Regions from separate parts of the Janthinobacterium sp. CG_23.3 genome, predicted to be linked through region 2. Evidence: predicted binding sites of a transcription regulator. Region 2 holds the regulator's gene; each other region holds the start of a gene.
The links. Region 2 encodes FliA, which starts transcription of late flagellar genes. Its sites were predicted from a motif close to CTAAAGTTTNNNNNNNNNNNGCCGNTA; they were not measured.
Positions count from the first base shown of each region.

Region 1 (4,801 bases), on a different contig from region 2:
GCGGACGGTACAATATGGGGTTTGCAACCGAATAGATAAGGCGCGCCGTGAATTTCATCAATAAATTATCCGCCGCGTGGACGGCCAACGATTCGCTGCTGTGCGTCGGGCTGGACCCCGACCTCGCCAAGCTGCCGCCGCAGCTGCGCGACCAGCCGGATGGCATTGTTACCTTCTGTACCCGGATCATCGACGCCACCGCCGACCTGGCGTGTTCGTTCAAGCCGCAGATCGCCTACTTCGCCGCGCTCGGCGCCGAGCGCCAGCTCGAGGACATTTGCCGCTACGCGCGCGAGACCTATCCGCATATCCCGCTGATCCTCGACGCCAAGCGCGGCGACATCGGCGCCACCGCGACCCAGTACGCGCGCGAGGCGTTCGAGCGCTACGGCGCCGACGCCGTCACCGTCAACCCGTACATGGGCGCCGATTCGGTCGAGCCGTACATGGAGTGGGAAGACCGCGGCGTGATCATCCTGTGCCGCACCTCGAACCCGGGCGGTTCCGACCTGCAATTTTTGAATGTCGACGGCCAGCCGCTGTACCAGCACGTGGCGCGCCTGGTGGCGGAAAAGTGGAACAAGAACGGCCAGTGCGCGCTGGTGGTCGGCGCCACCTTCCCGCAGGAGCTGGCGCAGGTGCGCGCGATTGTCGGCGACATGCCGCTGCTGGTGCCGGGCGTGGGCGCCCAGGGCGGCGACGTCGCCGCCACGGTTGCCGCCGGCCAGACCGCGAACGGCATGGGCATGATGATCAACTCGTCGCGCGCGATTATCTACGCCAAGCCGGAGCAGAGCGAAGACTTCGCCGCCGCCGCCCGCCGGGTGGCGCTGGAAACGCGCGACGCCATCAACGTGTACCGCGCTTAAACTGGTTCGCGGCCCTGGACGGGCCGCGGACCGGCTTCTACTGGTGCTGCGGCGCCACCATCTCAACGTAATCGTACAGCGCGCCCAGTATCTGCTCGCCGCGCTCGTCGGCGGTTTCCTGCAATTGGTCGATTTCGCTGAACAGCAGATCGACCGTGCGCGCCCCGGCGGCGCCTTGGTACAGGCGCGCGGCGCGGTGCTCTTCCCAACGCTCAAGCTCGACCTCGTTCAAGCTCGCCGGGAAATTGCGCGCGCGGTAGCGGAACAGCAGCTCTTGCAGGCGCTGGTCGGAAAACGACGGGCGCGCGCTGGCCAGGCGCTGCGGGCTTTCCTTGCGCAGCGCGTCGAGCAGACGGCGGTCGTCGTTGCCGATGAAGCCGCCGTACAAATCCTCGTCGACGTCCGGCGCCTCGGTCGCGCCGGGGCGCTGGAACACCTCGGCCCAGACCGCCGCCATGTCCGGCCCGGCCGCCGCCGTGGCGGCGTGGGCGCGCCCGGCCGCCAGGTCGATGCCCCAGCGCTCGGCCATGGCCGGCGACAGGGTCTTGAGGTTGCCTACCAACATAGGCGACTTGTTCAGGTGGATGCTTTTCACCGGCAGGCGCGTGACGCCCTCGGGCAGCGCGTCGCTGCGGGTGAACATGCGCGTGCGGATCGTCGCCGCGTCCAGCGTGAACAGCTCGGCCGGGTCGAAAGCGCAATCCCAGACGATCACCTCGTTCTTGTTGCTCGGGTGGGTGGCCAGCGGCCACACCAGGCCGATGCAGCCGCGCTCGGTCGGGAACATGCCCGACACGTGCAGGAAGGGCTGGCGCAGCGCCGGCGCCAGGCCCATGCCCATTTCGTCGGCGACGCGGTCCTTTTTGTGCAGCGCGAAGCAAAAGTCGAACAGCTTCGGCTGCTTTTGCTTGATCAGGCGCGCCAGCGCGATGGTGGCGCGCACGTCCGACAGCGCGTCATGCGCCGATTCGTGCAACAGGCCGTTGGCCGCGCACAGGTGTTCCAGGCGGAAGCTTGGCTTGCCGTCTTCGCGCGTCGGCCACGCGATGCCCTCGGGGCGCAGCGCGTAGGTCATGCGCACCACGTCGAGCAAGTCCCAGCGGCCGCACTGGTGTTGCCATTCGCGCGCGTAGGGATCGATCAGGTTGCGCCAGAACAGGAAGCGGGTGACCTCGTCGTCGAAGCGGATGGTGTTGTAGCCGACGCCGATCGTGCCGGCCTTGGAAAAGGCTTTTTCGATGGTCGCGGCGAACTGGTGTTCCGGCACGCCCCGCTCCAGGCACTGCTGCGGCGTGATGCCGGTGATCAGGCACGATTGCGGGTCGGGTAGGAAGTCGGGCGCCGGCTGGCAATACAGCATGATAGGCTGGTCGATCTCATTCAGGTCGGCGTCGGTGCGGATCGCCGCGAACTGGGCCGGGCGGTCGCGCCGCGGCTGCACGCCAAAGGTTTCGTAATCGTGCCAAAGAAAGGTCTGGGTAGTCATCGTGATCGCTAAAAAAATTCGTGGCGCCCGCGCCGGACGGCGGCGTTTTATCGCGGGCGGCCTATAGTTTGTGGTGTTGTTGTCGTTATAAGCTGTGGGGGCTGCTGGTGGCCGGCGTAAATCCGCCCGTCGGCCCGTATGTTACACAGAATGCTCGTCCAAGGAGACTTATCATGTCAAATCCCTTATCCGTCAGCGGCGCCGGCAGTGCCGCCAGCGCCGCCGCGACCGACAAAGCCAAGTCGGCCGACGCCACGCCGGACATGGCGCCGCTTGAAAAAGCCCGGCTGCAACAGAACGCGGCGATCCTGCAAGCGTCCGTCAGCGTTGCCATCGGCTCGCAAAACGAACCGCTGTCGCTGCTGTACAAGAGCGCCATCACCAGCATCAACGAAAAACTGCAGACGCAATATGGCCCCGACGCGCTGCAGGGCGCCGTCTCGCAAGACAACAGCGCGGAAGGGACCGCCGAGCGCATTGTATCGTTGTCGACCGGTTTTTTCGACGCCTACAAGAAACAGCACCCGGGCGAGGACGAGGGCAAACTGCTGACCAAGTTCATGGACACGATACGCGGCGGCTTCGAATCGGGTTTCAAGGAGGCGAAGGATATCCTGCAGGGCTTGAAGGTGCTCAACGGCAATATCGCCAGCAATATCGATAAGACCTACGCGCTGGTCCAGCAGGGTTACGCCGCCTTCGAGGCGGCCCGCAAGCCGGCGCCGGCGGACGCCGCCGCGCCGGCCTGACGACTACAGCGCGGCGCGGTTGCGGCCGCCGTCCTTGGCGCGGTACAGGGCGGCGTCGGCGGCGGCGATCAACGCGTGCTCGTCCTGGCCCGGCGCCAGGCTGGCCACGCCGAACGAGGCCGTAACATGCGGCAACGGACTGCGCATGTCGGCGAACACCACCGCCTGCTGCATCCGCTCGCACAGGCGCTCGGCCACCAGCAGCGCCATCTTGGTGTTGGTGTCGGGCAAAATCACCATCATTTCCTCGCCGCCGTAGCGCACCGCGCAGTCGGTCGGGCGCAGCGCCGCGCTGAGCACCTGGGCCGCCGTGCGCAGCGCCTGGTCGCCGGCGACGTGGCCGTGGCTGTCGTTGAAGCGCTTGAAATGGTCGAGGTCGATCATGATCAGCGACAGCGGCGTGTTCGCGCCATGCGCGGTGGCCGCCATGGCCGGCAGCAAATCGTTCAACCAGGCCCGGTTGTACAAGCCGGTCAGGCCGTCGACCATCGACAACTGGCGATAGAACTCGCCGACCTTCTGGCGCCGGCGCAACTGCGCGTTGGCGGCGCGGATGCGGAAGGAGAGCAGGCGCAGCAGATTGCGCGCCAGCGCGTTCGAGGCGTCGATCAATTGCCAGACGAGCTTGCCGTCGATGACCAACAACTCGGTTTCCTCCAGCGCGGCGATGGCCGACAGGTTGCTTTCCTCGTCGAGCACCGATTGTTCGCCGACGCTCTCGCCCGGCAATACCTTGCTGAGCGTGCCGTCGGCCATGCCGGTCGAGGTGTCGGCCGCCACCGTCAGCGCGCCGCGCAACACGATGTACAGGCGGGCACGGTGCGTATCCGTCATCACCTGGCCGGGCAGCAGGCGCACGATAGGGCAGGCCGCCAGCAAGGCGGCCACGGCGGCGTCGTCCGAATCGCGAAACAGCTGCAGATCGCCGATCTGGTAGCGGGAGGCGCCAAAACTACAGATATGTTCCACAATAAGACCTTCAAAAAACCCGCGCCGGCCCACCACGTGGCCGCTGCGGCAATCATAACGCAAACCATGCCCAGCTGAAATATGCCACCGTGCAACTTTGCTCTTGACGCCAGATTGCCGCGCCGGCGTGGTTCAATGGCAGCCACTTTGTTTTGCGGGAGGCGCGATGGAATGGATTGATGCGGTGGGAACGGCGCACGCGGCCGATGGCGCCGCGCGGATAGTCTCACTGGTGCCGTCGATTACCGAATTGTTGTGCGAGCTGGGCCTGGGGCCGCGAATCGTCGGGCGCACCGGCTTTTGCATCCATCCGGCCGCGCAGGTGGCGGCCATCGCCAAGGTCGGCGGCACCAAGGATGTCAACCTGGCCAAGATCCGCGCGCTGGCGCCGACCCATCTGGTGGTGAATATCGACGAGAACGAGAAGCCGACCGTGGCCGCGCTGGCCGAGTTCGTGCCGAATATCGTCGTCACCCACCCGCTCGCGCCGCGCGACAACTTGGCGCTGGCGCGTCTGCTGGGCGGCGTGTTCCGCGCCGGGGACAGGGCCGAAGCCTTCTGCGCCGCCTTCGAGGCCGAGTGGGCCTTGTTGCAGGCCGCGCCCAAGGGGCCGCCACGGACGCTGTTGTACTGCATCTGGCAAGACCCGTGGATGGCCGTCTCGCGCGACACCTACATCGCCAACATGCTGGCGCAGATCGGCTGGAGCGTGCCCGACCTCGGCGCGG
Region 1 is NZ_JBJXIB010000027.1:39,572-44,372, reverse strand. It holds gene pyrF (orotidine-5'-phosphate decarboxylase) at 48-869, shown strand; gene sbcB (exodeoxyribonuclease I) at 907-2,355, opposite strand; gene ACFDR9_RS09335 (DUF5610 domain-containing protein) at 2,529-3,104, shown strand; gene ACFDR9_RS09330 (GGDEF domain-containing protein) at 3,108-4,073, opposite strand; gene ACFDR9_RS09325 (helical backbone metal receptor) at 4,240-4,801, shown strand, end outside.
Region 1: a site for FliA is predicted at 2,417-2,443, ahead of ACFDR9_RS09335 (DUF5610 domain-containing protein). Genes of this name have one in related genera too.

Region 2 (4,801 bases):
TTCTCGAAAAACGTGGTCTGTCCCCGGTTTTTTTTATGGCGCCGGCGCCGGCGCCGCCGTGGTCGGCAGTTCGGTGACGGTGTCGGGCAGCGCCGACAGGATGGTGACGGCGACGCGGCGGTTGCGCGCGCGCCCGTCGGCGCCGTCGTTCGGCGCCACCGGCAGGTTGGCGCCGTGGCCCACCGCGGTCAGCCGCGCCGGCGCCACGCCCGCTTCGATGAACAGGCGCACCACCGCGCTGGCGCGCACCGCCGACAATTCCCAGTTGGACGGGAAGCTGGGGTTGCGGATTGGCTGGTTGTCGGTATGGCCTTCGACCTGCACCGCGTGCGGGTCGTCCTTGAGCAGCACCGCGACCGCCCGCAGGGCCTGGTCCGATTCGGCCGTCAGGCGCGCCTCGCCCGGGTCGAACAGCACGCTGGCGTTGATTTCGACGCTGACGCCGCGGCTGTTCTGCGTCACCCGCACCTTGCCCTCCTTGACCAGCGGCGCCAGCGTCGATAGCAGGTCGTTGGCCAGCCGCGTCATGTTCTCGCGCTCGCGCTTGAGCGCCTCGGCGCGCTTTTTGATCATCGGGTTCGGCAGCGGTATCGCCTGCGGCGCCTCCAGCACGATGGGCGGCGCGCCGCGGCGCAGGCCGAGCGCTTCGCCGATGGCGTCCGAGAAAACCCGGTACTTGCCCTCGTTGGCCAGCGACAGCGCGTACATGACGACGAAAAAGGCGAACAACAAGGTGATGAAGTCGGCGTACGAGATCAGCCAGCGCTCGTGGTTCTCCGGCTCGTCGTCGAATTTCCTGCGCGCGCGCCGCATCTGCATCTCAGTACTCCCGCAGCAGGCTGGCGACGCGCTCTTCGATGATGCGCGTGTGGTCGCCGCTGGCGATGTCGTAGAACACGGCGGCGACGATTTCGTACTGCACCACGCGCAGCGAGACGATCGCCTTGAGCTTGTTGGCCACCGGGTAGAAGAACAGGTTGGCCAGGCCGACGCCGTAGATGGTCGAGACGAACGCCACGGCGATGCCGCCGCCCAGCTTGGCCGGGTCGGTCAGGTTTTCCATCACGTGGATCAGGCCGAGCACGGCGCCGAGGATGCCGATGGTGGGCGAGTAGCCGGCCGCCGACTCCCAGATCCGCACCGCCTGGCGCTCGGCCACCTCGTAGGCGCTGATCTCGACGTCGAGCAACTGGCGCAGCTTGTCGGGGTGGATGCCGTCGACGATCATGCGCAAGCCCTTGACGACCAGCTGGTCGCCGCTGGCCTCCATGTGGCGCTCCAGCGACAGCGGGCCGTCGCGCCGCGCCGACTGGTTCCACTGGCTGATCTGGCGCGCCAGCGCGGCGCGTCCGTCGAGCGGCGGCAGGAACACCCAGCGCGTCATCTCGATGCCGCGCACGAAGGCGCGCATGCGCGTTTGCAGCAGCACCGCGCCGAGCGTGCCGACCACCACGATGGCGAACGCGGCCGGCTGTAGCAGCGAGGCGAACTTGCCGCCCTCCAGCCCCTGGCCGACGATGACGCCGGCCAGCGCCAGCACCACCCCGGCTACGCTGGCCCAGTCCACGCCTGCTCCCTTAACGATGCGCGCAGGCGCGCGACGGCCTGGGTGTGCAGCTGCGAGACGCGCGATTCGGACACGCCCATCACCGCCCCGATTTCCTTCAGGTTCAATTCTTCCTCGTAATACAGGCCCATGAGCATTTTCTCGCGTGGCGGCAGCGCGTCGATGGCGTCGATCACGCATTGCCGGAAGTCGGTGTCGAGCAGCGAGCGCAACGGGTCGCCGTCCTCGTCGACGCTGTGGCGGTCGAGGAAGCTGTCGTTGCCGCCGTCGGGGTCGTGGAAATCCTCGTAGTACAGCAACTGGTGGCCGCCGCCGTCGCCCAGCATCTCCTGGTAGTCGTGCAGCGACATCTTCAGCAGCTGCGCCACCTCGGACTCGGTGGGCGGGTGGCCGAGGCGCTGCTGCAGCGTGCTCATCGCCACCTCGATCTTGCGCATGTTCTGGCGCATGCTGCGCGGCAGCCAGTCGCTGCTGCGCAGCTCGTCGAGCATGGCGCCGCGGATGCGCAGCACCGCGTAGGTCTCGAACTGGGCGCCGTGGGTTTCCTCGTAGCGGTTGATGGCGTCGAGCAGGCCTATCATGCCGGCCTGGACCAGGTCGTCGACCTCGACCGAGGGCGGCAGTTTGGCCTTCATGTGGTGGGCCAGACGCTTCACCAACGGGATGTGCTCCGTCAGCAATTGGTTCTTGTCCGCTTTCCCTTTAACCGTATACATAGGCAGCTTATTGTTTGTTAGGCGCTAAAATGGTTGCCCCCCCGCGCGGTAGGGTGACGGCCCGGCCGACAGGGCGAAGCGCCCGGCCAGCTGGCGGAACGCGACCGATGCCCCGGCCAAGGGGAAGGCGTCGACGACCGCGCGTCCCAGCCGCGCGGCGCGGTGCAGGTATTCGTCGGCCGGCACCGAGCCCATCGAGGTCAGGTTCAACGCCAAATAACGGCTGGCCGCCTGAGCCATATTATCGTATACCACCTTTGCCTCGGTTTCGGAAGCCCCGGTGACAAGAATTCCAAACGGGCGCCGGCCGAACGCGTGGTTCAGGCGCTTGATCATGCAATAGGCCGCCTTGATCGAGGTGGCGCTGTTCGAGACCTGCACCACGATGTCGGCGCTGGCCATGGCCGGCAGCGGGAAGCCCTCCTCGCCATCTTCACCATACTCGCCGTCGACGATGACGATGCCGGTCTGCTTGACCAGCACGTCGAAGGCCTTGGCCAGCCGGCGCGCCTCGTCGGCGGCCACCGCGGCGACGCCGCGCGGCGCCAGCGTGACCACGCCGAAGCCCTGCGGCACCTGGTGGATCACCTGGTTCAGCGCGCAGCGCTGGCGCGCCACGTCGAGCAGGCTGGCGCCGCCGGCCACGCCGAGGCGCTCGCCGACGCCGCGCTCGCCGGCGCAGGCGTCGACCAGCAGCACGTCGTTGCCGGCGCGCGCCAGCGAGGCGCCCAGGTTCACCAGCATGGCGCCCTTGTCGTCCCGCGGCGTGGCCGACAGCACCGTGACGATGCGCGGCTTGGGCCCGGCCAGCATGCGCCGCAGGCCTTCGGCCTGGTCGAAGTCGAAATTAGCCAAGGTGCACCCCGCTGAGCGAACGCTCGTTGCGGGCGGCGCCGGCCTGCGCCATCAGCAGCGGCAGCTCGGCGTCCTGGTATTGCGACGGCGCGCCGGCGCGTTGCAGCTTGAACGCGCGGTCGATCAGGTAGCCGCGGTCGGCCAGGTGCAGGTCTTCCGGCACGCGCTGGCCGTTGGAGACGTAGAACAGGCGCAGCTTCTGGCGGATCACGACGTCGAGCACGTTGCCGATCGAGGCCGCCTCGTCGAGTTTGGTGATGATGCAGCCGGCCAGGCCGCTGCCCTGGTAGGCCCGCACCACTTCCTGCAGCGTCTCGCCGGTGGCGGTGGCGTTCAGACACAACAGGCGCTTGACGTCGGCGCCGGCGCCCTGCAGCATCGCCACCTGTTCGGTGACCATCTGGTCGCGCTGGCTGACGCCGACGGTGTCGATCAGCACCGTGTGCTTGTTGCGCAACTCCTTCAGGGCGATGCGCAGGTCGGCCTCGTCCTTGACCGAGTGCACCATCACGCCGAGGATCTTGCCGTAGATGCGCAGCTGCTCGTGGGCGCCGATACGGTAGGCGTCGGTGGTGATCAAGGCCAGCTTTTCCGGGCCGTGGCGCATCACGCAGCGCGCCGCCAGCTTGGCGGTGCTGGTGGTCTTGCCGACCCCGGTCGGGCCGACCAGCGCGAACACGCCGCCCTGCTCGAGCATCGCGTCCTCGTCGGCCATGGCGTTGAGGTTTTTCGCCAGCACCGTCTGGATCCAGCGCAGGCTGTCGGCGCCGCCGCGCCCGGCCGGCAGTTTCTCGACCAGGTAGCGCGCCAGCGTCGCCGAAAAGCCGGCCGCCAGCATCGCCCGCAGCACCTCGGTCTTGTGCGGCTCGCGCTGCTGGGTCGAACTCCACGACATTTCGCTGAGCTGGCTCTCGAGCATGCCGCGCATGGCGCGGATCTCGTCCATCATGCCGCTCATCTCGGCGGCGGCGCTATCCTTGGCGTGGGCGATGGCCGAGGCCATCAGCTGCGACATGCGCGCCATGTCGCGGGCGTCGTCGGCCGGCGCGGCCGGCGCGGCGGCCTGGCGCGGCGCCGGGCGGGCCTGCGGCTGAGGCTGCGCCTGGAACGGCGCCGCCGGCCTGGCCGGCGGCTGCGACTGCGCGTACGGCCGCGGCGCCATTTCGCCGCTGGGCTCGGCCAGCGAGGCGGCGTCGTCGCTGGCCAGCGCCAGGATCTCGACCTCGCCGTCGAGCTGGCGGTTGGACAGGATCACGGCGTCGGGGCCGAGCGCCTCGCGCACCTTGCGCAGCGCATCGCGCGAAGTCGGCGCGGTGAATTTTTTGACGTTCATGGCCGCTCCCCCGGTATGTGGCTTGGGCGCGCTTGCCGGCGTGCGGCATGGTTGTGTATGGCCATCATCGACTCCCTGTTGCCCGGGCATCGCGTCTTCCACATGAGACGCAGCTTACTCGGACAGGTCCATTATTAACGATGCACCCTGGAAACGATCGAAGGAGCAGGACGGGAAACAGGCCGTATTTCATTTTTCCGGCGGCGGCGAGCGGGCGGGCGGGCGAACGGCGGCGGCAACGCTATTGCGCGCCTACCAGGCTGGTCACCCGAATGGTCTTGGTTTCCGGGATTTCCGAGTGCGACAGCACCTTCAGCTGCGGCAGCGCGC
Region 2 is NZ_JBJXIB010000024.1:18,841-23,641, forward strand. It holds gene motD (flagellar motor protein MotD) at 34-819, opposite strand; gene ACFDR9_RS08535 (flagellar motor protein) at 821-1,567, opposite strand; gene ACFDR9_RS08540 (RNA polymerase sigma factor FliA) at 1,549-2,283, opposite strand; gene ACFDR9_RS08545 (antiactivator of flagellar biosynthesis FleN protein) at 2,308-3,138, opposite strand; gene flhF (flagellar biosynthesis protein FlhF) at 3,131-4,471, opposite strand; gene flhA (flagellar biosynthesis protein FlhA) at 4,713-4,801, opposite strand, start outside.

Region 3 (4,801 bases), on a different contig from region 2:
AGCGTTCAGTCTGGTGCCATAGCCGCTGGTCGAGGTGAACAACTGCACCATGTCGGTGACGTTTCCGCTCAAGGCCGTGGTCAATTTCTTGTCGTCCACCGTCAGTTTGCCGTCGCGCTGAAAGGAGACGCCGATGTCCGACAGGCGCGTCAGCGTGCCGCCGCTGCTGGCCGTTCCCATCTCCTTGCGCAAGGCCACCATGATCGAATTGGCGCCGGCGTCGCCCACCAGCACCGCGCCCTTCTTGGCGGCGGCGTCGAAGGCGGTCAGTTTGGTGACGCTGGCGCTGAGCGCGTTGTAGGCCTCGACGAAACCGGTGACCGCCGTTTTCATCGCCGCCGGGTCGCGCGCCACGGCCACCTTGACGGTGCTGCCGATATTCGTCGCGACCAGGTTCAGCGTCAGCCCGGTGACGGCGTCGGTGATCGTGTTCGACGGCTTGGTGACGAGGATATTGTCGATCTTCAGCGTGGCGTCCAGCGGCACCTGCTGCACCGTCATGTTCGGGTCGCTCGTGGCGAACTGCGACAGGCCGCCGTCGGTGGTGATGGTGATGGCGTTGGCCGCGCCGCTGTCGGTGGCGGTGACGACCAGGCGGTTGGTGCTGCCGTCGTTGACGATGGTCGCGCTGACGCCGGCGCCGGCCGCGTTGATCGCGTTGCTCAAGCCCTGCAGCGAATAGTCGGCGGTCGGGATGACGACGGCCGGCTTGGAGCCGATCTGGATCGACATCGTGCCCGAGCCCAGCGCCGCGGTGGTGCTGGCCAGGCCGTTGGCGGCCGACAGCTTGTGGCGCTGCGCCAACTGGGTGACCTCGATCGAATAGGTGCCGGCGACTGCGGTGCTGCCGGCGCTGGCGGTGAGGACGGTGGAGTTGCTGCTGGTGGCCGTTTGCGCGTTCAGGGCGCCGGTGCTGAGCGCCTTGAGCGCGCTCTGGAAGGTCGACAGCGCCGACTGGATCGTGCCGTAGGCCGACAGCTTGGCGTTGAACGTGGTTTCCTTGGCTTTCAGCAGGTTCAGCGGCGCGTTCTCGGACGCCATCAACTGGGAGACGATGTTGTTGACGTCGAGGTTGGAACCAACCCCGGTAACGGAAATACCCATTTCATTCTCCTGTGAGGCGGGCCGGCCGGCAAAGCGGCCGCGGCGGCGTACCCGCGCGCTTACGCCTTGTCGCGGATTAACAAACCCTGCAATTTATTCAGCGAGCGCGAAATCGACAGCGCCTCGGCGTTGGGAATCTGGCGCAATACTTCCTGCGTCTGCGTGTCGATCACCTTGACCACGGTCTTGCCGCTGTCCTGGTCGATCGAAAACTGCACGTTCTGCGCCGTCTGGCCGGTGAACTCGTTGAGCGACTTGACGGCGTCCTCCATCTCGCGGCCGGACGGTTGCGTATCCCTCCTGGCCGGCGCGGGCGCGGGCGCGGGCGCGGCCCGCTCAAGCGGCGGCGCGGGCGCGGCGCTGCCGGCCTGGGGCGGCGGGGGGGGCGGTGCCGCGGCCGGGGCGGCGGCGTTACCATTAATTGATGACAGCATGACGGATACTCCTTAGTCGGACGCGGGGGGGGGGGGGGGGGGGGGGGGAGGGGGGGGGGGGGGGGGGAAGGCGAGGAGCATACTGTGGGGGGGGGGGGGAGGAGGGGTGGTTGGGGGTGTGGGGTGTGGCGGTTGGGAGGGGTGGGGGAGGGGGGGGATCTGGTTTTTTGGGAGGCGCGGGGCGGGGGGCCCCCCCCCCCCCCCCCCCGCGGACCTAATGCAGTGTTATGCACACTTGTGTGGGTATAAAAAGATGTCTTCGCGCGCCGGGCTTTTTTGATCCAACGCGCGAATCCAACATTTTCATCCGCTCCCTCAAGAATACAACACTGCCTTCGCTTACGAAAGCGCCATTTGGGCGATTAGCCGCGCAGCAGGGCCATGACGCCGTTCGGCACCGTGTTGGCCTGGGCCAGCATCGCCGTGCCGGCCTGTTGCAGGATCTGGGCGCGGGTCAGTTTGCCCGTTTCCGCCGCGAAGTCGGTGTCCATGATGCGGCTTTTCGCCGACGACTGGTTCTCGACCGAGCTTTGCAGGTTGCTGATCGCGTAACCCATGCGGTTTTGCACCGTACCCAGGTTGGCGCGCTCGGTGTTGACCGCTGCCAAGGTAATGTCGATCTGGCCCAGCGCGGCCAGCGCCGAGGCCGCGTCCGTGATGGGGGCGATGACGACATCGACAACTTCGTTCGAGGTGATGGTGATCTTCTGGCCCGAATCGGCGCCGACCTGGATGTCGGTGGTGTCCCCGAGGAGCACGGCGGTGCCGTTGAACTTGGTGTCGGATTTGATACGCGCCACCTCGGTGTTCAGCGCCTGCATCTCCGTGTTGATATTGGCCCACTCGGCCGTGCCGTTGGTTTCATTCGCACCCTGCACCGCCAGTTCACGCATACGCTGCAACGCGTCGGTGGTGTTTTGCAGCGCGCCGTCGGCGGTCTGGACCCGCGAAATGCCGTCGTTGGCGTTGCGGATGGCCTGGTTCATGCCGCGGATCTGCGAATCCATCTTGGAAGCAATCGACAGGCCGGCGGCATCATCCTTGGCGCTGTTGACGCGCATACCGGAAGACAGGCGCTGCAGCGACGAGTTCAAGTCATTGCCCGACGATTTCAGATTGCGTTGGGCGTTCAGCGACGCCATGTTGGTGTTGATGATGCTCATGGTATTTCTCCGGTTGGCTTGTGGATGATACGGTAAGGGCGGCGACTTCGTGAATCAGTTCGCTTGTTCACCGCAGTTAATTCATTAACGGAACACCCCGCGAAAACTGAAGGCTTTTTAAAAAATAAAATGGTACAAGGCAATAGTTACCGATGCCGTGGGAACGCCGCTACGCCCCGCGATGCATGACGCCATATATATGCCGGGTGCGCCAGGCACCCGGCCGGGGGCGGCGCGGCTCCAGCCCCCCCCCTCCGGGCGGCGGCCCGCGGCGGATGCGCGAAACTGAAGCCTAATCGCCCCTCTCAAGTCTTAATTGATTCTGCCGATAATGACTTATATTGGGGGCCTGGCGAGCAACAAGCGTGCGCAAGCGGTCCCCGGCGCCCGATCGCGGAATCATTGATTATTTAGGCAACAACCAGGAGAAGATGATGTTTGGAACCATGCAACGCGGCGTCGACGCGTACGCCAAAGTGGGACTGGAGACGGGAGTCGTTGCCGCCACGCCGCACAAGCTGGTAGTCATGCTGTTCGACGGCGCGCTGGTGGCGGTGGTCAGCGCCCAGATGCACATGAAGGCCGGTAACATCGCCGAAAAGGGCGCCGCCATTTCCAAGGCCATGCTGATCATCGGCAGCGGCCTGCGCGCCAGCCTGGACAAGAAGGCCGGCGGCGACATCGCCGAAAGCCTGGACGCGTTGTACGACTACATGGGCAAGCTGCTGCTGGAGGCGAATCTGCAAAACCGCAGCGACAAGCTGGAGGAAGTGCAATTGTTGCTGAGCGATTTGCGCGACGCCTGGAACGCCATCGGCAACGCGCCCGCCGTGCAACCGGCCGCGCTGGCGCCCGCCAACGCGTCCATCCTTGCGAGCGCCTGAGCCAATGACCAGCCAAGAAGTGTTAGCAATATATGAATCGATGGTCGATCTGACCGAGCAAATGGTACGGGCCGCCAGCGACGCCGACTGGGACTTGCTGGGCGAGCTGGAGCAGCGCTGCGCGGCCCAGGTGCGATTGCTCAAGGACGGCGAGGAGCCGCCGGCGCTGAAGGGCCAGAGCCGGCAGACGAAAGTCGACTGCATCAAAAAAATGCTCGACGACGACCGCAAGATCCGCGACCTGACCATGCCGTGGATGGCCCAGTTGTCGGCGCTGATCCACAGCACCGGCACCGAGCGGCGCCTGGCCAACGTCTACGGCGCCACCTAAACCGGGGGGGGAGCAACATGCAGCGGCTCGACGCCAGCGGCATCGCCGCGCCAACGGCCGTGCGGGCCGCGCTCGCCGTCGAATCGATCGGCGAGCCGCGCCAGTTGGCCCTGCAGCGTTCGCTGCAAGCGCTGCTGGGCCAGTCGATGCAGGGCGCCGTGCTGGCGCGCCTGGGCGACGGCAGCTCGCTGGTCAACGTCGCCGGCGGCCCGGTGCGCATGACGCTGCCGCCGGGCTTTCCGGTCGGCGCCGAGGTGCCGCTGACGCTGGTGGCGCTCGATCCACGGCCGACCTTCCAGATCGGCCGCGGCCGCGACGCCAGCAGCAACGTCACCCTGACCTACGCCGACCCCGGACCGGAAGCGCCCGACGCCGACGCCACCTTGCCGCACGGGCAGAGCGGCGCCGCCCAGCAGGGCGCCGCCCAGCAGGGCGCCGCGGCGCAAACGCCCCAGGCAACAACGACCGCGGCCCAAGCCCAGGCCGCCCAGCAGGCGCGTCCGGCCAGCCTGGCCGCGGTGCTGCTCAGCAAAGCCCCGCTGACGCCGTCGAACCAGTTGCCGGGCTTCGATCCGAGCGCGCCGGCGCCGGCGCTCAGCGGCGCCGCGCGCGCCATCAGCGGCATCTTGCAACGGGCCGAAAGCCGGCCCGGCGCGCCGCTCGGCATCGTCGGCGGCAGCCCGCTGATGGCGGCGCCGGACGCGCCGCCGGCCGCGCTGGCGCACAGCCTGCGCAACGCGCTCGGCTCCAGCGGCCTGTTCTATGAATCCCACGTGGCCGAATGGGCGGCCGGCAAACGCCCGCTGCAAGACTTGCTGCGCGAGCCGCAAATGGCGCAGCTGTCGCAGGCGGCCCAGGCCGAGCGCGCGGCCGGCGGCACCGACC
Region 3 is NZ_JBJXIB010000056.1:2,349-7,149, reverse strand. It holds gene fliD (flagellar filament capping protein FliD) at 1-1,104, opposite strand, end outside; gene ACFDR9_RS14505 (flagellar protein FlaG) at 1,164-1,538, opposite strand; gene ACFDR9_RS14500 (flagellin) at 1,901-2,701, opposite strand; gene fliS (flagellar export chaperone FliS) at 3,136-3,585, shown strand; gene ACFDR9_RS14490 (flagellar protein FliT) at 3,590-3,916, shown strand; gene ACFDR9_RS14485 (flagellar hook-length control protein FliK) at 3,934-4,801, shown strand, end outside.
Region 3: a site for FliA is predicted at 2,787-2,813, ahead of ACFDR9_RS14500 (flagellin). Genes of this name have one in related genera too.

Region 4 (4,801 bases), on a different contig from region 2:
AGATAGGCGCGGTAGTAGTCGCTGACCTGCCGGGCCGGTTGCGGCGCCGCCGCACCTGCGGCCGCGGCCGCTTCGATCAGCTTGACGACGCGCTGGTTGGTTTCCTCGGACAGGGCGGCGAAGGAACTCCAGTCGCCGCGGTCGGCGGGGATCACGGTCGAGGCCATCCAGGCGCCGTTGACGTAATTGTAAAAATCGTCGCCCGGCAGTAGCGCGTGGCGCGCCTGCGCCGGCGCGCGGGCCGGCTGGGCGGCGGCGAACGCCGGCGCGAACGCCAGCGCGGCGCCGCAGAATGCCAGCGCGACGGTGTTTTTGCGCGGTGCGGCCCGCAACGATCGAAAAGCTGTGTGCATGGGTGTGCCTTTTTTGATTCTAGGTGGAAATGCGGCGGATGACGCGGACGCTTGTACTCAAGATCAACTATAAAGCCGGGAGCCGGAAAAAAACCGCACATTGCGACAAGCTGCGTTTTGCCCGCCCTGAACGGCGGCTTGCCGGGGCGGAAAACCCGACGCCATCGCGGCGCGCACAATTGAACTTTCCAGGGGGTAAATATATTGGTATGCTGGCTTTAAAACGCGCGGGCGGAAATGCCACAATTTCGCCGCAAATTTTTGCCTTGCGGCGACAAATCGGAATATAGTTCTTGGTAGTAACGTGGACACACACAGGAGACCAAAAAATGAAACTTGAGGCGCTTTTCCAAAACCCCCATGCCTTGCCCACGGCTCCCAAAGTAGTCGAGGAGCTCATCAACAGTTTCAACAACGCGAGCGTCTCAACCGACCAAATCGCCAAGAAAGTGTCCACCGATCCGGTGCTGAGCGCAAAACTGCTGCGCCTGGCCAACTCGGCGTACTACCACGTGTCGCGCAGCATCGGCACCGTCGAAGACGCCGTGCTGATGCTCGGCTTCGTTACCGTGCGCACGCTGGTGATCAGCTCCGGCCTGGTCAGCGGCTTCAAGGCCGTGCCCGGCCTCGACCTGAAGGAATTCTGGCGTTACAGCCTGCACACCGCCGTCTCGGCCAAATGGATCGCCAAGCAAGCGGGCGAAAACACCGACCTGGCGTTCACCATCGGCATGATGCACGCGATCGGCCAACTGGTGCTGCACTCGGCGATGCCGGAGCAGGCGATCCAGCTCGACAAAATCGCCCCGCCGCTGGACGCGCGCCGGCTCGACGCCGAAATGGCCTCGCTGGGCTACTGCTTCGCCGACGTCGGCGCGGAGCTGGCCAAGCGTTGGAAATTCCCCGAGCCGTTCTCGGAAGCCATCGGCGCCTTCCCGGACCCGGTAAACAAGCCGGAACTGAACCGGATGGCGGCGGTGATCCACCTGGCCGCCTGGCGCGCCCGGGTCGACGAAGCCAAACTGAGCGAAGAGGAAATCGCGGGATGCTATCCGACCGAGGTAGCGGAGGCGCTGGGCCTGGCGCCGGACCTGTTGATTGAGAAAATGCCGCCATTGAGCGACCTCAGCGCCGGCCTGGAAGAACTGGTCCACTAACTTTCCACGCATGCAAGGCGGGCCGCGGCGACTGCGGCGGCCCGTTTCCTCCCCCCTGCCCCGCTCCAGCGCCGTCCAGCGGCCGCGTCAAAATTATTTCACATTATTTTCATCTTTTTTCAAAAACACCCTAAAGTTTCCAAAAGCGCCGCCGCTAACCTAGACAAGCAGTAATCTTTTTCAATTTTAGCTACGGGTGCGCTCATGACCTCCACCGAAGTCCTTTCGATGTACGAAAATATTGCCGGCATCACCAATCAAATGGTATCGGCCGCGCGCGCGAGCGACTGGGACGCCCTGAGCACACTGGAAAGCCAATGCGCGAGCGAGGCGCGCGGCGCCGGCGCCGGCGCGGTACCGGCCCTGAGCGGCGCCCCGCGCATGCGCAAGATCGACCTGCTGAAACAAATCCTGGCCAACGACCGCGCCGTGCGCGATGCCACCGAGCCATGGATGGGGCAACTGGCCAACATCATGCCGGCAAAGCACTAAAATCGACTCGCACTAACGAATCGAAGGCGCCTGCGGGCGCTTTTTTTCTTTGGGGGGGATACCGCTGGAGGAATTCTGGAGAGCGAGCACCAGGTATCTCCTGGTGTCGCCTCTTCGCCGGTTGCATCCGGCGTTCGCGTGCGCATCGTTGGCATCGCAAACCGCTTCCAGGGCAGGACGTTTATTCAACGTTAAACCTGTTTGTCGCGCCACTCCATCGTTGGTGACTGCGCCAGGTCCTGACCTGTTTTTTGTCGTGGTGCAAGACCACTGAAGTCAGTATAACCTATATGTTCGGGAATTGGCCCGCACAATTGAATCTCAGAATCAATTTATTTTTAAATAAGGTTTTATTCCTCCAGAACGGGTTCGACGGCGGCTGCGTCGACGCCGTCAAGGGCTTTTTTGCGGCGGAAAGGTTTGCGCAGCAATACCCAGTATGTGGATGGCGCACCCGGCACGGCCGCCTTCTTGCGACGCCAGTACAAGTAGAGCGCCGCGCCGATCAGCAACAATAGCGCAACGACGCCGCCGCCCACCAGCGCCAGCGGCATCAGGCTGGTGGCCGGCGCTTTTTTGGCTGCGGCGGCGAGCGGTTTGGGTTTTGCCTTGAGCGGGGTGAGCGCGCTGATGGGCTGCGGTTTCAGCCCCGCCTGCCCCGGCAACAGTTCCCGCTGCAATATCTTTATTTTGCCTTCCAGTTCAACAAGTTTGCTGGTCAGCGCCGCGTTTTTCTGGTCCAGCACCCGGCAAGCCTTGGCTTGGCCGGCGGAACCGGGGCCGCAAGCTGCCGCCGCATCTGGTGCTGGCATCTGCGCCGGCACGCTGGTATGCGGCACGGCCGTCGCCGCGGCGGCTTGTCGGGGTGGCTTATGGCTGGGCGGACGCGCCATGACCGGAGCGGGAGCGGGTTCCCTTCGCTCGGGCATGGCGGCGCGCACCCGCGCCGCCACCAAGGCCGGACTGGGCGCCGCTTCCGAGACGGCTGCGGCCGGCGAGGCGGGCACGGGCGCGTGTGCAATCACTGGCGCCGGTGCCGGGGCGGGTGTCGGCGCCGGCGCCGGGTCCGCCGACAGCCAGAGCGTGACGGCGCGCACGGCGCTGCGCCCGCCCGCGCTCAGTTCCAAGTACAGGTGCAGGTAGTCGGCGTCGACGCGGCGCGGCGAGGTGACGCGCAGGTATTGCCGCTGCTCGCGCCGGACCACGGCCAGGTGCACCGTTTGCAGCACCGGGCTCATGCTGATGTTGGCGCCACGGTAGACGTCGGGCGAGGCCAGCCGCACTTGCAGGCCCGCCACTTCGTCGGGCGCCAGCGCGGTCAGTTCGATCTCGGCCACCAGCGGCTGCCCAAGGTAGGAACGCACGCTCGGCTCGCCCAGTTCGGCCGCGGCCGCACCGGCGCAGGCCAGCGCGGCGATGGCGATGACGGCGGCGCGTCGGATCAAGCTGAAGGGGGCGCTGCGCTGCATGGGCTGGTCGCTCGTATGTCGTGTGTATTGGAAGGAAGTGTATCTGCTATAACGGCAGGAAATCGCCGATTTGTAGCCCCGACGCAATTTTCAACCGCTGGAGTACACTTGCCAGCTCACCGTAGACGAAAGGAAGGCCCGTGAATAACAGAGTTGAACGCGACAGTTTCGGCCCGATCGAGGTGCCCGCCGATAAATTGTGGGGCGCGCAGACGCAGCGCTCACTGGAGCACTTCCATATTTCAAGCGAACGCATGCCGCCCGAGCTGATCGCCGCGCTGGCCGTGGTGAAACGCGCCGCCGCCAAGGTCAACCTGGACCTGGGCTTGCTAGACGCCCCGAAGGCGCTGGCGATCACGCGGGCGGCCGACGAAGTGCTGGCCGGCGCCCACGCCGCCGAGTTTCCGCTGGCCGTGTGGCAGACCGGTTCCGGCACCCAGAGCAATATGAATATGAACGAGGTGCTGGCCAACCGCGGCTCGGAGTTGATGGGCGGCGCTCGCGGCGCCGAGCGGCTGTTACATCCTAACGACGACGTCAACATGGGGCAGTCGTCGAACGATATTTTCCCGACCGCGATCCACGTCGCGGCGGCGCTGGCGGTGGCGCAGGCGGTGCTGCCGTCGCTGCGGCAGTTGCGCGACACGCTGGACGGCAAGGCCACCGCGTTCGCCGACATCGTCAAGATCGGCCGCACCCATCTGCAGGACGCCACCCCGCTGACCTTGGGACAGGAATTTTCCGGCTATGTGGCCCAGCTCGATTTCGCCGAGCATATTATCCAGGCGGCACTACCGCCGCTGTTACAACTGGCCGCCGGCGGCACCGCCGTGGGCACGGGCCTGAACGCGCATCCGCAGTTCGCCGGGCGTATCGCCGCCGAGCTGGCCGAGCGTACCGCGCTGCCGTTCGCCAGCGCCAGCAACAAATTCGCCGCGCTGGCCGCACACGACGCGCTGGTGGCGGCGCACGGCGCGCTGAAAACCCTGGCCACCGCGTTGATGAAACTGGCCAACGACGTGCGCTGGATGGCCTCCGGTCCACGCTCGGGCCTGGGCGAACTGTCGATTCCGGAAAACGAGCCTGGCAGCTCCATCATGCCGGGCAAGGTCAACCCGACCCAGTGCGAGGCGCTGACGATGCTGTGTTGCCAGGTGTTCGGCAACGATGTCGCGATCACGCTGGGCGGCGCATCGGGCAATTTCGAGTTGAATGTGTTTAAACCCTTGATTGCGCACAACTTCTTGCAAAGCGCGCGCCTGCTGGCCGATGGCATGCGCAGTTTCGACCGCCATTGCGCGCATGGCATCGAAGCGAACCTGGAGCGCAT
Region 4 is NZ_JBJXIB010000109.1:9,384-14,184, forward strand. It holds gene ACFDR9_RS21200 (M13 family metallopeptidase) at 1-353, opposite strand, end outside; gene ACFDR9_RS21205 (hypothetical protein) at 392-643, shown strand; gene ACFDR9_RS21210 (HDOD domain-containing protein) at 683-1,510, shown strand; gene ACFDR9_RS21215 (flagellar protein FliT) at 1,715-2,002, shown strand; gene ACFDR9_RS21220 (FimV family protein) at 2,353-3,471, opposite strand; gene fumC (class II fumarate hydratase) at 3,612-4,801, shown strand, end outside.
Region 4: a site for FliA is predicted at 1,641-1,667, ahead of ACFDR9_RS21215 (flagellar protein FliT). Genes of this name have one in related genera too.